3 regions of the Psychrobacillus sp. PGGUH221 genome follow, and region 1 is predicted to be linked to each of the others. Evidence: riboswitches for the same ligand, from Rfam matches in the RefSeq annotation. Region 1 holds a riboswitch; each other region holds the start of a gene.

Region 1 (5,743 bases):
TAGCTTTATTAATTTATCTTCACACAATGTCATTTTATACTTTTAACAAATTTTCTCCTACAATATTAGCTTGATTTATATGGTAAATGTAAAAGCAGATTATTTAGAAATACATTATCGTACTTCTAAACCATCTGCTTTTTATATTCATTTTAAATTATTGTTCCATTATAAAAAACTCCTGCTTTTTTACCCCACCCAAACCCGCATTCCACCGTTACCCGTTAAAATAAAGTCCTGCCAACAAACGCTATTTTCACACTTTTTCGATCATGTTTTGACCGTTTTTCCAACCTTTTTTCACACTTTTTGTTCCCGTTTTTTTCGAGTTGCAATAAAGTTGTGCTTCCCCTCTTTTTCCTCAAACTGAGTAGGTATAAGGGTTTAGGGGCAAGGAAATAGGTAAAAAGAGCAGGTGTTTATTTTAACTCCGTCGGAGTTGGTGGCAGATGTTTATTATATGTGTTGCTGTTTATTGTGGGGCTACATAGAAGAGATAAGGTTAAAATATAAGGTTATATTAGATTTATAGGTGATTTTGTATAGAAAAATGAGCTTGGAGAAGAATTTCAAAGCTCATTCATCAAGTTAGAGATTCTTTGTAAAGAACAGTAATTTAATAGAGAAGCACCATACTGTTAAGCGTTTTTCAACAACGCATCGTTTTAAAAATTTTTTTTAAAATCTAACCTATAAAATCCAATAGTGTCGCCCCGATAATCATGGTAATTAAATTGTATAACCAATTTTCCCTTAAAGCTTCAAAGATACCTTGTGGTGTCAAACCATAAATTTTATACCATTTAGAATTTGTCTTTAAGCTTTTATCTTATACCTTCTCTAAGATTGAATTCATCATGTTTACTTTACGTAATGATGAATGATGAATTTGAACATACTTCTTTTCTTCAAAGGCAGTTGACTCTGCTTCACCATTTAAAAAATCTTTCATCGTAATATTATTCTTTTCTGCTAATTTTGCAAATCGAGGGTGATCAATATAATCTCCACCATAGATATCTTTTAGTTTATCAGCTAAATCAATTTTGTTTTCGTTTGGAATATTAACTGGCCCACAACCTACTACCTTATACCTATGGTTTATCCCCTGTAGTATTATGTACGTAATTTTTTTATATAAGTATAACGATCCTCAGTTACAAAACTACAGTCAGGGACTAAAGGGGCTTTGCGAAGCTTTATAACAAGCTTATTTAAAATTGGTGTAATTTCAGCACGTTCGCTTTCATCAATGGCATATTCTAAGCCATATTGATAAATATCAGGTTTTATTTCGCTCATCCAGACAATAGAGCCAAGTAGTTTTATAGTCTCTCCAAATAAGTAAGTCTCTAATTCAAAAATGATATTAGGATTAACCGTAAGTTTTAAATCTGTTAAAAAGCGAAGCCCACCAATTCCAATATCTTCAATTAATATTATCGTTTTTCCTACATCCACTGTCCGACCATTGATTCTTGTAAGAGTCATTGAGCCACTGAGCGGAAAATGAAGAGGCACTCTAAAAAACTTTCTTTTTTCCTCTAATGTTCGATTATCTAATTTAGGAACATTAGGTAAATCAATTGTCCCAATTTTTAATAATTCTTCAAATTCAGTAGCTGGTAGAGGCTTTGAAAATAAATATCCCTGAACAATCTTACATCCCATTTGCTCTAAAAGATGATATTGTTCATAAGTTTCGACTCCTTCGGCTACAACGTTCATCTTCAAGCTTTCTGCAAGTTTAATCATGGTTTGAGTTATCAAGTTAGATTCATTCTCTTCATCGGAATTTAAGCGGGTTATAAAAGAACGATCAATTTTTAAAGTATTGATATATTTTTTAAACTTGGTTAGGTAAGAAAGTGAAGAGTATCCTGTACCAAAGTCATCTAAGGAAATAGTTATTCCCGTTCTAATGAGATCATTTAGTGTCGTCAACACAATTTTCTCATTTTCTAACATAGAAGTCTCCGTAATTTCTATTTCTATAAACTCAGGATCGAGTTTTGTCTCGGCTAAAATCTCCTGAAAATTACTTACAAGGTTTTTATCCAAAAATCGTTTTGCTGATAAATTCACCGAAATGGGAATTTGCGGTAAGCCCATTTCTTGCCAAGCTTTGATTTGTTTGGCTACCTTCAAATTCATTTTAATGCCCACTTCAGCTATTAACCCATTTTCTTCAATAATCGGAAGAAACTCGTTTGGTGATAGTATTCCCCATTCTGGATGATTCCATCTTATTAACGCTTCAGCTCCTATTATTTTATTATTCTCTGTGCTTACCTTTGGCTGAAAGTAATACTCTAATTGATCCTCTTCAAGTGCTAAACGAATGTCAGATCCTAACTTAAAAGTTCTAAATGTTCGGATATCCATTGTGGAAGAAAAAACTTTGAATGTATTTTTCCCTTCTCCTTTTGCGATATTTAGTGCTGTATCTGCTTTTTTCATGAGAGAAATTGAATCCTCACCATCAGTCGGATAAAGACTGATTCCAATGCTTGTCGTCATAAAAAGTTTAAATTGACCAATGACAAATTGTTCTTCCATTGAACTAATAATTTGATTTGCTATTTCAATTGCCGTGCTGATGTTTATACAATTAGGAGAAATGATTGCAAACTCATCACCGCTTATCCTAAACAGTTGATGTTTATCTCCCAGTACTATCTGAAGGCGTTTAGAAATAGCTTTCAATAACTCATCTCCAACACGATGACCGAGTGTATCATTTGTATATTTAAATCTATCCAAATCAAGATACATAATTGCCAACTTCTGATTTAACGTTTTAGCAATTACTAATTCCTTTTCCAAGGTTTCTTCAAAGGATTTTCGATTTGGTAACTCTGTCAATTGGTCATAGTATGCAAGAAAGTTGATCTTCTGCCAAGTTTCTTCTCTCTCTGTAATATCTATAATTGTACCCAAAATTATTGGATCTCTATCTATATAAATTAATTTGGAATGTGCTTCGACTCTTATCTCAGATCCATCTTTACGAATTACACGACAATAATGTCTTATTCCTTCTTCTCCTTCTTTTAACGAATCAAAGTCGGATTGGAGTTCATCTCTATCTTCAGGATGGACATAATTAGTAATATTGAACTTGCCGTCAGGGTACTTAGTTCCGAGTAGTTGATGATAGTATGGATTACCATATAGAAGATTGTTATCCATTAAGATATAGACACCTACCAATGCTTCTTCCACAATAGCTCTAAATTTCGTCTCCGACTCCATTAAACTATTTTCAATTTTTTGAGCTTCAGATTTATCTTTTATAATTCCGAAAGCACCAGTTACTTTACCCCCTACAATCGCAGGAATCAGTTTAATATGAATCGGAATGCTCATCCCGTTGTTATGTATAAAGAAAGATTCCATACTTCTTGGTTCTCCGTTAAGGACTTCTAAGAAATTTTTCTGATAATTATCCTGTTCATTCTTCAGTAAATACTTGGAAAATGGTGTAACCGAAAATTCCTCAACCGAATAACCTATCACTTTTGAGAGATTTTGATTTGCTTTAGCAATAACACTTTCTCTATCTAAATAAAGCACTATATCTGGGTTATGCTCAAATAAAGAGCGGTAAAAAATATCATTATCTATATGCTTCTTCATGGAATAAACTCCTTACCTTTTTGATCCTAAAGACCTTATTACGAATATTCAAATAAAACGATTATAATATTAGTATTTTACCATATTTATTATTTATAACCTACTATTAGCAAGAATATCTTGAATAATGCCAAAAATATGTCATTAAAAGCTAATCAGAATTGAATATCTTTAAATTCGTACTTATTCTTCCAATGTGTAAATACTTCTTCAACCACCCTCCTTTATTAGATCTTTAAGTTCAACAAAAGGAGCTTCAACAAGAAGATTAGCTACACTATTATTTATTTACAAATTTCGCTATTTCTCGACATTGTTTGATATGTTAATATAAACAAGGGCAAATTTTACGAAAGTAAAAGACGCAAAGCCAAGGGCCTAAAACGCATAGTCGTCATGGTAGCCTGGTTGCCAGGAATACTTCCTGTATTATTTAATATTTATCTTTCCTAATTTGCCTAAATTTAGTGAAAGGTTGTTTATATTGAACATTCTACTTGTAGATGATTCTCGTTTTATGAGGAGTTATTTAAAAAAGATTTTAAATGAAGCCAACTTTAATGAAATAATTGAAGCAGATAACGGTTTACAAGCAATTGATATGTACAAGATACATTCACCAGATATTGTAATAATGGATATTACAATGCCATTGCTTAATGGAATTGATGCACTAAAAGAAATAATAAAAATAGACCCACATGCAAAAGTTGTTATGTGTACTGCATTAGGAGGACAGCAATCCATAATTAAAGAAACACTAATAATCGGAGCAAAAGACTTTGTAGTTAAACCCTATTTTCATAATTTAGTTTCAATAGTAAATACTTTGTTAGGAGACTTAGAGGATTCATGGTAAATATATTTAATAAATGGTTGAGTCATCCTTTATACTTTCGCTATGGTTTTTTTATTCTTTTAATAGGAAGTGTGATATTAAACAGTTTTTTTCTTCAAAATGGAAGTCATTTTTTTATACTTTATATTTTTTCAGTTCTATTTTTAGGTATTGGTTTTTATAACAAATCTACTTGGTTTTTAATCTTTTTTACCATTATAGTCGTTTCCTGTAGATTTTTCCTTATACCAGATGCGACAGATAATTTCTTGAGTTTTATCATTTATATACTTAACTATCTTTTAATTACCTTTATATCAGTTGGATTAATGAAGAATGTTCAAAAAGTGAAAGAAGATAATTTAGAGTTGACAAAAGCCCTTGCGAACGCTTTAGATTCAAGAGATACTTATACACTACATCATTCCGAAAACGTTGCAAGATACGCTGTAGAAATAGCTGAAAAGATGAAGCTGTCGAAAGATTTATGCAATATCATTCACATAGGAGGGCTTCTACACGATATCGGAAAAATTGGTATTCCTGAGAACATACTTACCAAACCTGGAAAGCTAACGAATGATGAATATGAGCTCATCAAGACACACCCAAAGATTGGGTATGACATCATAAAGCACGTTGAAAGTTTTCATAATAATGGAGTTTTAGATATTGTACTTTATCACCACGAGCGTTTTGACGGGAAAGGTTATCCAACTGGATTACAAGGTAATCAAATACCATTAGTTGCTCGAATTGTTGCTGTTGCTGATACGTTTGATGCCATGACTTCTAAACGTGTATATAGAGAGAAAGAACTTGATATTGAATATACTCTAAACGAAATTCGTAAAAATAAGAGTACACAATTCGACCCTGAAGTCGTTGACGTATTTCTAAGTTTATTTGATAAAGATAAATAACACGAAAACACGCTTGAGTAAAATACTCAAACGTGTTTTATTTTAACTAATTTCTTTTTATATGAAATTCGGGGTTTAAGGTAAAAAACTGGGTAAATTGAGCCTGTGTTTATTATTGCTACGTTGGAGTTGGTAACATAGGTTTCGTTTATTTGTTGAGGTAAATAGAGAATATGTAAGATTTCAATGTATTGGCACAAGTAAAACAAAAGACTGTTAAACAGTGGATTATAATATTACATATAATTGCTGTTCCTCTTGTAATAGATGATATTCTTCTCCCTGGTGAAATTTTAAAGTTTTATGAATAGCTAATTCATGGTGATTGTGAAAGGTAGAAACT
Region 2 (5,743 bases), on a different contig from region 1:
CATTTTAAACTCAAAGCCAGCAGAAATAATTGAATTTATCTTTTCGATTGATATAGATGTTGAAGGCCTCTTCGCTCCTGCAAAAGCATATTTACATCAGTTAAAAGTAGATGTTGATAACTTAGTGGCAAACGCACAGAACATTGTTCAGCATGATATTCCCAAGTTATTTGAAGGAGGGAAAGACCTCTTTGTAGATGCGGTTGTAGGGGAACTAAACGCTCACTCTAACATCGTCAATGAAAATAAGGATAAAGTATATAAACAATTAAATGCTTACGAGACTCAGGTTCATGACATAGCAATTTCTTTTCACAACAAAGACCGTAATTTGGCAAGTTCTATTCATTCAGGTTCTACTTTAGAAGATGGCGTAGATTCCGTGCAAAATACAGAAGTTTTTACGATTGAGTCTTCTTCCTATGTAGTAGTTGGAATGAAAATAAAAGAGATTCAAGTGGAGCTAGCCCATAATCATATGAATGCAATCGGAATATCCATATTAACTCCAATACTATTGGGCTTAGAAGCATTGCTATTTTTAATAGAAACTGCATTGTCAGGAATTATTATCGCAGTCAAGGCTGCTTTAAACGTCGGTTTGTATGGAAACCCTGTAAGCTTACTCATTAGTTTGTTCACTAATTACGAGGAAAGAGTTAGAAGAGCTGTTCAAAGTGCGTTAGAACCTCTTGAGGAGATGGAAGTAACTGTGGAAGGTCTCCGAAAAGGTTTTGGTAGAATGATTGCGAATCTTCCTGAAATGCTGAATAATTTTAAACCATATATCGATACAGCCATTTTTGAACCTGGGAAATATGAAAATGTACGACTATATAATGTCTCTGCTTTAGCCATACTAGATGAGATGGAACTTCTATTTAACGACATTATCTACCAATTATCTGACGAAAAAGCTAATGCAATTGAAGCTACATTAGAAATCTCACAGAACGTACTTGGAAATATACAGATTTTAAAAGAACAGGTACATCGTGTAACACTATAGATTATAATGACTGAAAATTTAGATATTATTATTAATAAAGAAAAAGACAAAGGGGATTTACTCCTCTTTGTCTTTTTTCCCGTTATTCGATTTTTCCTTGTCTTTATTCCCTTGTTGTTTAGCCTCGGCTTCTTGTTTCTTTGCTGCAGCCTTTGTAGCCTCTTCTTCAGCTTTCGCTGCTGCTTCTTTTTGTTTAGCCTCAGCTTTTGCTTTCGCTTCTTCAGCTTTAAGTGCGGCTTCATTTTGTTTAGCTTCTGCTTTTGCTGCTGCTTCTTTTTGTTTAGCTTCTACTTTCGCTACTGCTTCTTTTTGTTTAGCTTCTGCTTTTACTTTCTCTTCTTCAGCTTTTTTAGCTAATTCTTCAGCTTTTAATTTTGCTTCTTCCACTTTTTTAGCGGCCTCTTGTTTTTTCTCCTCCGCTTTCGAAGATGCATCTTGTACTTTTGGTGCAGCTGGTGTCTTAGTATCTGTAACTTTAGGTACCATAACCGCTGAAGCAGTTACTGGTTGTTCCGTAGATTCTTTTTGTACTTCATTTTCCTCTTCTAGAGGTATTTCTTCTTTTGAATCTGTTGTGTTTTCATCCGCAACAGCATCATCTGATTCTACTTCTTCTATCGGTTCCTCAGATTCAGTGGCTTCTTCCTCTGAAGTTTCTTCTTTCTCTTTTTCAAGCTTAGCTAGTTTTTTCTCTATCTTTTTAGCCAATCTTTCTTCCGCTTTTACAACATTTTTAGCAAGTGCTTCTTTAGCTTTTGTATTTTCTACTTTTTCTAATGCTGCTTGTAAAGCAAGAAGATTTGAAGAGAATTTTGCTTCTAAATCAGCATAAGCCGAATCTACTTCGGATTCTTCTCCCGTTGCATCATCTTCAACAGCTGGATCATCTTCATTAGCAACTTCATCCGGATTGTCTTGTTCTACACTTTCTTTATACTTAGCTAAAGCCTCGTCTTGTTGGTCAATCGCTAGTTGTAGTGTTTCAATTGCTTTCTCTTCATCACCTTGCTCAAATAATGCTGTCGCTTCTAGAATTCGCTCTTCCGCTAATGCGCTAAGCAATTCTGCTTCTTTCATGTCATCGAATGTGAAAGCCAATTGAACACTTTCTTGCAATGATTTAAGAAAATAGAAAAAATCACCGGGTAATAATGCAGGTTCTTCCGTATCATTTGTATCATCCGTAACTCCAGATTCCACTTCTGAGTCATTCTCTACTGTTGTCGTGGAATCATTCGTTTCTGCAAATGAAGGACTAACACCTACAAAAAACACAATGAAAGCAACAAACATAAATGCAAGCAGTGTTTTTTGCAAATTCCCTTTAAAATTAGACATAAAAAAACTCCTCTCTCCTATTAAAAATAGAAATACAAGGAAGAACTGTGAATTGAACTTTATTTCAAGTTTTCATCCATATTCTTCGGTAGTTCAGCCACCATAGCCGTTAGGCGTTAGGTCTGAAACTTTGCGTCTTCATCTTTCGACAAATTTGCCTTTTTCGGAATAAGTACCTACATCTAAATAATGCATGTCCCTATCAAGGATAATTATATATTACTAGATTATAGATATCTATCTATTTTTAACTAATTTTCCTGCGTACTTTCGGCTAGGAGAAAAGCACCCCCATTATTTGTGTGTTCACTAAAAAAGGTACGTTGTAAATGACAAATATGGGCTTAAATTGAGGGTTTCTTCGGTTGGGGAGCACCTAACTACATTTACTTTAACAATGATGTTGTTAGATAGAAGAAAGGTAATCAACGTGTCCAGACAAAAAGCGAGTATGTGAACGATTTCGTTCACATACTCGCTAAGAGATACCTCGAAGAGTTTTTCAGTTGCCCTCATAGGGTGCTTTTTTATACACGTAAGTGCAACTATGTTACTGTTCCATTAAGCTTGTGACAGATACACTTTGTTTATTTTCTGGTTCATCAAGGGAATGGATTGTCGCTTTTCCATTTTGTTTGTCTACATGTTCAATATAAATATTTTCACCGTTATAGGTTACATTAATCATATCAGGCGAAAAAACAATTTCTTCTGCGCGTTGTGCATTCATTGCTTCTACCTCCTTTTAAAATTCAATCGTTATTATATTTACCCGATCTTACTTATATATACTTAACAAATCAGCATTCACTTTGCCCTTTCTTTATTTCTTTAGAAACTTTCTTCAACGCTTTTTTAGATCCTCTTTCCATGTCATGTTGGAATTTCCGTTCTTTGTAACTTATAAATAAAGTACTGACATCATATCCTTCTGGATAAAGCTCTGTAGCTTTTACTTCAAGCTCTATTCTTTTTGCATTCACCTTTATAATTTCATTATTATAGAACACTAATACATTATTGAAATTGTCCTTTTTCTCATACACAATTCCCGAATCGTTCTGTTCCATTATTTTTACTCTGTCCCCTATTTCAAATTCATAAGTGTGCTCTTCCCTAGTTGTGATTTGTACCGGCTTTTTAACTTTATTGTCTCTTACCCGTTCTAAATCATAATTTTTATTTTCAATATAGTGCTGTGCTTTTTGCAATACCTTTTCACGTAAATTCATTTTCTTTGAAATCCAAAGCGCGTTACTATCTCCTGACTTACCTATTAAAAGCTTATACATCGGCTCTAACGCTTCACTGTTAAATTGCATTGCTGCATTTATGAAGTCACTATGAATTTCCGAATAGCGTTTTATTTCTCCGTAATGAGTGGTAGCCACTGTAATACACCCCATTTGATAAAATTCCTCCAGGATAGCAATGGCTAGTGCGGCTCCTTCATTCGGTTCGGTCCCACTTCCAATTTCATCAAAAAGTAGTAGCGTGTTATTCGTGGACGCACTCATAATCTCTGAGATATTTTTCATATGAGATGAAAAAGTACTAAGGGAGTTTTCAATGCTTTGATTGTCACCAATATCTACATAAAGATGATCAAACACTGCTATTTCTGTACCTTCATCGGCCGAAATATGAAATCCTGACATGACAGCTAATGTTAATATTCCAATCGTTTTCAAAACGACAGTTTTTCCACCAGCATTTGGTCCTGTAATAATTAGGCTACGATAACCTTTTCCTATCTCGAAATCTAACGGCACAATATTTCCAGACAAAAGCGGATGCTTACAATTCGTCAGTTTAATATATCCATGATTATTTAACCTCGGCTCGATTCCATCCATTCTTTTACTAAACTTCGCCTTCGCAAAAATCATGTCATACTGACCAATCAGTTCAATATTGATGTTTATTTGTCTATTTTCCTCTAAAACACTACCTGAAAGAGTCGCTAAAATTTGGTACTCCTCTATAGACTCCTCTGCTTTAAGCACAGCCAATTCTGCATTTAGTTTTGAAATTGCAGCAGGTTCAATAAACACCGTAGATCCTTTGGAAGACATTTCAACGATTGTACCAGCTACCTGATTTTTATAGGAAGCTTTTATAGGAATTGTAAAACGATCATCCTTTTTGCTTATAAAAAATTCTTGAATATACTCTTTATTAGTACTACTCTTCAAAAACTTATTTAACCTTTCTTCAATTTTATCTTCGACTTTATCTATTTGATTTCGAATTCGTTTCAATTCTTTACTCGCTTCCGAATCTACTCTATTCCCTTTTATAGAATAATTAATGTTTTCTTCGATATCTCTAAATTCCATCATGGAATGAGAATAAGAATGGAGAACTGGAGCAAAAAACTCCTTATCCAACATAAACTTCTTTATCGTTCTACATCCTCTCAAGAAGTCAGATATAGCAACTAACTCAGAAGGACTTAAAATCATTCCCTTTTCAAGCTTTTCCATTTGCAAGTTTATATTGGAAACACCTTTTAAGGGAAGATGACTTTCAGCATCCAATAGCTTTCTTGCCTCTGTCGTTTCATTTAACCTGTTTTGTACCACCTTAATATTCGTGCTTGGTTGAAGCTTATCAAGTAATTCCTTGCCTAAACTACTGACACAGTGTGATTTCACCATTTCCTTTAATTCGTCATATTGTAATTTTTCATATGTCATCATATTCATGTGTAACCCTCCTTAAATTTAAAAACAGAAAGCTCCCGTTTAGTTGCTAGCCCCTGCAGAAACGCTCCTCTGCGACAAGCTTTGCGCAGGAGCAAATTGGCATTTGACCTTAGGCGAAAGCGCCTGAACAATTTTCTGAGTAAAACACTTGCTTGTCATTAATAAAAAAATGCCCGCAAGAATCTCACCTACCATTCCAAGTTCACGTTAATTCGTAAAATGGATAGAAAGCTCCTGCGGGCATTCGCCTAGTGATTTGCACAAGGCATTTAATCATCAACTAACAAGCAATGAAAGAAAAAAAAGCATGGCAGGACAAATCCCGCCATGCTTTTCGATCTAACATACTTGTATGTTAAACGAATATATGGAAAAGGAAGCAGTCTTTAAGGTAGGTATTCACAATGCTCATAGACACTGTGAAACAAGGCATACTTAAATAAACTGGAATATAACCAGTTCTTAAAAGCCTTATTAAACTAAATCAGTATTAGTTCATACCTACTTCAGACATACTTCACCACACCTTTTATAAGAATATTTTCAATATAGCATCATTTAAAACGAGAGTCAATCGGGCACATTATAATCCCCAATCTAATTTTAAGACATCTTTGAAAGCCAATAGAATCCATTAGGCAACAGGTTTACCACTCCATTCAATTTTCAATGCAAACATCTTAATTGT
Region 3 (5,743 bases), on a different contig from region 1:
AGAGGAATTGCTAGGAGAAAATGTTTGGGAAAGGTATCCTGATGCTCTTAACACTTCTTTCGAAAAAAACTATACTAGAACGATGTATAAACGTGAAAAGACAAGTTTCGAGGAATACTATAAACCATTGGAGACTTGGTTTGAAATAAATGCTTATCCAAGAGATAATGGAGGAATTTCAATATACTTCACTAATATTAATGAGCAAAAAGCAAAAGAAGATAAATTATGGGATACCGCTCATCATGATTACTTAACAGGAATACCTAATCGACTTTTCCTGTATAAGGAATTAGAAAGAAAGATCGCAGATGCATCCCCTTTTGTTATATACTTTTTAGACTTAAATAATTTTAAAATTGTAAATGACGCATATGGGCATGACATTGGTGATTATTTTTTATTAGAGATTTCTAAACGCTTAAAACACGAACTTCCAAATAAATTTTTTCTTTCACGATTTGGTGGGGATGAATTTGTCCTTTATACTGAATATGTTGATGCCAAACAAATCCAAAGTGACGCATATCAAATTTTATCTGTCATTGAAAAGCCTATTAATATAGTTAATTTTCCACCTTTAAATACATCTGCTAGTTTAGGGGTTAGTGTATTTCCAAATGACGGAAGTTGTGTAGATTCTTTAATAACGGCAGCAGACACCGCAATGTATGAAGCAAAGAATATTAAGGGTGATCAATGGAAACGATACGAAAGCGAAATGTTGGAGTCTTTAAATAGAAGGCTTATTATTGAAAAAAGTTTGAAAGAGGCAATTTCAACACAAGCATTTTATACGGTTTTCCAGCCGCAAGTAGACATAATCAAAAATGAAATTGTAGGAATTGAAGTGTTATCTAGGTGGAACCATCCTGAACTTGGCTTTATTTCACCAGATGAATTCATTACTATTGCAGAAGAAACTGATCAAATCAGGATGCTAACAGAATATATAATTGATACCTGTTTATTAATATACAACAAATGGAAAAAAATAACAGGGTTTTCTGGTTTTATTTCATTTAATGTCTCGTCAAGTTTATTGGAAGAGCCTTCATTTATTTCGTTTTTATTATACCAGTTGGAAAAACACTCAATACCAAGAGAAATATTAGAAATTGAGATAACAGAAAATACACAGATTTTTTCTTCTTCTAGCATTCAAAATCATATGAATGATTTACGACGAGCTGGAATTGGAATAGCCATTGATGATTTTGGTGTAGGATACTCAAATCTTTCTTATATAACTAATTTGCCAATAACAAAATTAAAGATAGATAAATTTTTTATAAATTGTATAGGAAGAAGTACAAAAGGTGAAGCTACACTTAGGGCTATTATTGTGCTAGCTAATAATTTGGAAATAAACGTAATTGCAGAAGGGGTAGAAACTATTGAACAAAGAGACTATTTGAAAGAGAATCAATGCTCTTTTGTTCAAGGTTATCTTTATGATAAGCCCCTAAGCGACGGCCAATTTATGGCTCGTTTACAACAGTTCGGTATAAAATATTCCGTTTAACTATAAAATAAAACTATCTTAAGAAAGACAAGTACTTAATTTCTTTATTATTATTTTATATTCATCGGAAGTATTTTAGTGACATTTTGAAGAATAGCTTTCCTAATGGTGATTTTAAGAAGACTGCTTGATGAACGAAATCAAGTAGTCTTTTTGTTTATAATGAGACTTATCTGTTTGGAATACTTTAGACGATTTTGTAGGTGATAATTGGCTAACTAACTGTATTAAATAATTGAAGAATAATGAATTTAACCTCTAAAGTAAAAAAATCAGACTTGCACTGCTAGATTTTGACTTGCTTGACCAGTATTAATAATCTTATTAGCGATGGAATTTGTGAACAAAGATTAAATGATATATATTGAAGTACTAATGCGATTAGTTTTGTTTAGGGAGGACGTTTTAAAGGTAGTTTTTATCTTAAAAAGCTTAAATCTTCGCTAATGTAAATTCCAATATTAGTCTGTTTTGATTTTTGAACCACCAAGGTTAGGCCTAAAGGCCTAATTTTTGTTTTCTAGTATTAATTAAGTGTACCTAAAGATATATTTAATTTTGTATTGCTTTTTTAGTACATTTAGGTTATATATATAGAATAAAGAAGTACATAAGATATAAAATCTTATATTTTTCTTCGATAATAGAAAACTTGTCGAAAGGCAAGGACGCAAAGCCACGGGTCTAAGGTTTAATACTAAGATCGCCGGGTTGCCGAAAAGAATTGGTTTCTAAGATAAATTAGACTAATCAGACACTCTGATATAGTCTCTTTGAGTCCGCCCAATTTTTGGGGGGACTTTTTTATATATTAATTTAAAAAAGGAGGAAACAGTATGTTAACTGAGACAAGATCGCAAGCAATTATAGAAAGTTATGTACGTGGAATACTTGAGGAAATTGGGGAAAATCCAAATAGAGAAGGATTGTTAGATACACCTAAGCGTGTGTCTAAAATGTATAAGGAAGTATTTTCGGGTGTTGGTATCGATCCACGAACAGCATTAACAACTACTTTTGAAGGTGAGCAATATGATGGAATGATTGTAGTAAAAGATATTGATTATTACACGTTTTGTGAACATCACTTAATCCCTTTCTTTGGGAAAGTTCACATAGGTTATATGCCAAGTGAAAGAATTATTGGATTAAGTAAGTTTGCAAGATTAGTAGAATTAACAGCTCAACGTCCACAAGTGCAAGAAAGAATGACGCAACAAATTTCAAATGCAATATTTGATGTGTTGAATCCAAAAGGAGTCATTGTGAGTGTAGAAGGACAGCACTTATGTATGTGCGCACGTGGTGTCAAAAAGCCAGGTTCATCAACAGTTACTACTGTTAAACAGGGTGTATTTAAAGAAAATGACTCTCTTATAAGAGAGTTTGAAAGAAGTCTTGAATCTGGTCGACGATAGGGGGAAAGGGAAGGGTATGCGTTACTTATCAAGAAGAGTTGATTTTTCTGCTATGCACAGCTATGAAGTAGCAGAGTGGAGCAAGGAAAAAAACAAAGAAGTGTTTGGTCTTTGCAGTAACCCACACGGTCACGGTCATGACTATCAATTAGAAGTTATGGTGAAGGGCAATTTAAGCACACAATCAGGCATTGTAGTCAATACAGTTGATATTAAAGATATAGTTGGAAAAATCGTTGAAAGCGAACTAGATGGAAAATTTATCAATAAAGAAAATGCATACTTTCATAATAAAATACCTACCACGGAGAATATTGTGAATTATTTGTGGGAAACAATTTCACCGGTGTTAAAAGATTGTGAACTTCATAGATTACAGTTGCATGAGAATCCATTTTTATTTGCAACAAAGGAGGAAGGAAATATGGTCAGTTTGACTAGAAAATATCATTTCTGTGCAGCTCATCGACTACACAGCAATAAACTTACTAAGGAAGAGAACCTTAACATATTCGGGAAATGTAACAATCCCTTTGGGCATGGACATAATTATTATCTTGACGTGACCTTGAGTGGAGAACCTAATCCAATTACGGGTATGATTGTCGACTTAGCTAGATTAGATGATATTGTTGAAACTCAAGTACTAAATAAGTTAGATCATAAACATTTGAACCTTGATGTTGAAGAATTTAAAGATTTAAACCCAACCTCAGAAGTTGTTGTTCAGGTCATCTATGACATGCTTTCTCCTCATCTACCAAATTTGCAAAAAACAGGTTTGTGGGAAACAGAAAAGAATTTCTTTGAGTATGCTGGAAATGGAGACTCTAACTAAATGGAAACTCTGAAAAGTAAAGACAAGGTTGTCATGATAACCGGGGCAAGTAAAGGGATTGGTAGAGCAACTGCACAATTATTAGATGAATTGGGATACAAACTTGTTCTAGGTGCTAGAGATACATCTGTCTTAAATGAAGAATTCTCAAGAGAGGCTGTATTGAAGTTAAACGTAGATGTAAGAATTGAAGATTCAGTAAAGCGATTCGTACAACAAAGCATTGATAAATTTGGGAAAATTGATGTATTAATCAATGCTGCAGGACTTGGCGTATTTTCTAATATTGTAGATTCGCAAACTGAGGATTTCGATCAAATGATTGCAGTAAATCTAAGAGGAACATATTTGACTTGCAAATATGTTGCCAAAAATATGAGAAATAGTCAGGAAGGACAAATTCTTAACTTAGTATCTGTGGCAGGAACGACTGCGCTAGCAGGATGTGGTGGATACTCTGCTTCTAAGTTTGGTGTTTTAGGATTAACAAGAGTATTACAAGCTGAATTGAGACATGAAGGAATTCGATTAACATCGGTCATTCCTGGTGCAGTTAGTAGTTCTTTTTGGGATTCTATTGAACCAAAACCAGATTTTGCAGAGATGATTCCTGTCCAATCAATTGCTGAATATTTAGTTTTTTTAATAAATCAGCCAAAACAATCTTCAGTTGATGAAGTTACAATCATGCCACCAAACGGAATTTTATAATAGGAGGTACGGGGGGAATTGAAAAATTCAATTTCAAAATTTCTTCGCAAAGTCCCTAAACCAAACGATAGTTCTCTCCAAACGGTATACCCAAAACTTGAAGAATTTTCATCATTTGAGAATGTGAAAAAGAGCACAATTACAGGATGGATTGCCTACCAAATGGCTAAAAATCTAAGTGTGAATGAGGAGCAAATAGATCTTTTTTTCTTAAAACCATTTATTCAAAAAGATTACCAAGAACACATTGAGCCTGAAGCAGAAACTATCTTGCAATTAGCCCAATCTGCAACTTTATGGATTCAGAATGATTCATTAATAGAGGAAGAAATTAAACAATTAAATCTCTCCCCGGCATATACCAAAGTATTATCTCGTGTAATAAGGGAAGTGCAAACAGAGAAAGATTTACAGGAAAAAGCATACTCCGAATCAAAAGAGATATGGAATGTTTACCGAGATGTCATATATTCTGCTTCGCAAGGTCATTTCCTTTTGGTTGAAAAAACTGATCTTATTCGATATAAGTCTGGCAAACTCTTATGTGAAGCAGAAATTAAGCAAAGAGAAGATATCCCTTTAGCTAGAAACGCCGCAACAGAAGTTTTTGAACGGGTAAATCTAAAACCCTCAAAAATGATGAGTTATAAGTTAATCGTTTCTGAAGCTGTAACTAACGTGCTAAAGCATGCTGAATATGGAAAGCTACTTATTTACCAGGATGAAATAACAAGCACATTACGGGTTATTATTGAAGACACTGGTAAAGGATTTCCACTTAAAATCCTGCCTCAAACTACTTTAATGGCAGGATATTCAACAAAAAAATCAATGGGTCAAGGTTTTAATTTGATGTTAAAAATGGCGGATCAACTCGTTTTAGAAACTTCAACAAGTGGGTCTACCCTAATCCTGATATTAAAAGGAGAAAATGAGAATGTTGAAAACAAACTTGAACCAAGAAATGACCATACAAAAAACAATTATGACAGCCAGGTTATTTGATGGTTTTTGGGAGAGATGGATAGCTCATGGAATTGACCTTGAAGATATTAATAAAGGTAAAAATCAATTTTTTGAAATTGATGATTGGATAAATTATTTTCAACAATGTGCATTTTCATATGAGAATAAAGCCCTCCTTTCTCGTGCTAATTACCAGTTTATACAGGCAGAACAATATTATCGAAAGGCTGGTCTCTATTACAATCTCATGCAATGGATTTATCCGAATCGTTGTGAAGAAAAAAT

Evidence for each region. A riboswitch is a leader RNA that binds a small molecule or an ion and turns the genes downstream of it on or off. The one in region 1 is predicted to bind cyclic di-GMP.
Region 2: linked by a shared signal. The riboswitch ahead of PGC35_RS18460 (DUF5667 domain-containing protein) and the one ahead of PGC35_RS14460 (response regulator) in region 1 are both predicted to bind cyclic di-GMP.
Region 3: linked by a shared signal. The riboswitch ahead of folE (GTP cyclohydrolase I FolE) and the one ahead of PGC35_RS14460 (response regulator) in region 1 are both predicted to bind cyclic di-GMP.

What each region holds. Positions count from the first base shown of each region.
Region 1 is NZ_JAQMHQ010000008.1:114,143-119,885, reverse strand. Features, by position in the region: gene PGC35_RS14470 (hypothetical protein) at 830-952, opposite strand; gene PGC35_RS14465 (EAL domain-containing protein) at 1,117-3,639, opposite strand; cyclic di-GMP riboswitch class I at 3,969-4,055, shown strand; gene PGC35_RS14460 (response regulator) at 4,121-4,498, shown strand; gene PGC35_RS14455 (HD-GYP domain-containing protein) at 4,492-5,400, shown strand.
Region 2 is NZ_JAQMHQ010000011.1:97,018-102,760, forward strand. Features, by position in the region: gene PGC35_RS18455 (SA1320 family protein) at 1-1,009, shown strand, start outside; gene PGC35_RS18460 (DUF5667 domain-containing protein) at 1,067-2,347, opposite strand; cyclic di-GMP riboswitch class I at 2,432-2,516, opposite strand; gene PGC35_RS18465 (small acid-soluble spore protein H) at 2,898-3,077, opposite strand; gene PGC35_RS18470 (endonuclease MutS2) at 3,148-5,055, opposite strand.
Region 3 is NZ_JAQMHQ010000003.1:286,711-292,453, forward strand. Features, by position in the region: gene PGC35_RS07310 (EAL domain-containing protein) at 1-1,525, shown strand, start outside; cyclic di-GMP riboswitch class I at 2,161-2,244, shown strand; gene folE (GTP cyclohydrolase I FolE) at 2,362-2,943, shown strand; gene PGC35_RS07320 (6-carboxytetrahydropterin synthase) at 2,960-3,781, shown strand; gene PGC35_RS07325 (SDR family oxidoreductase) at 3,782-4,492, shown strand; gene PGC35_RS07330 (ATP-binding protein) at 4,511-5,497, shown strand; gene PGC35_RS07335 (alpha/beta hydrolase family protein) at 5,430-5,743, shown strand, end outside.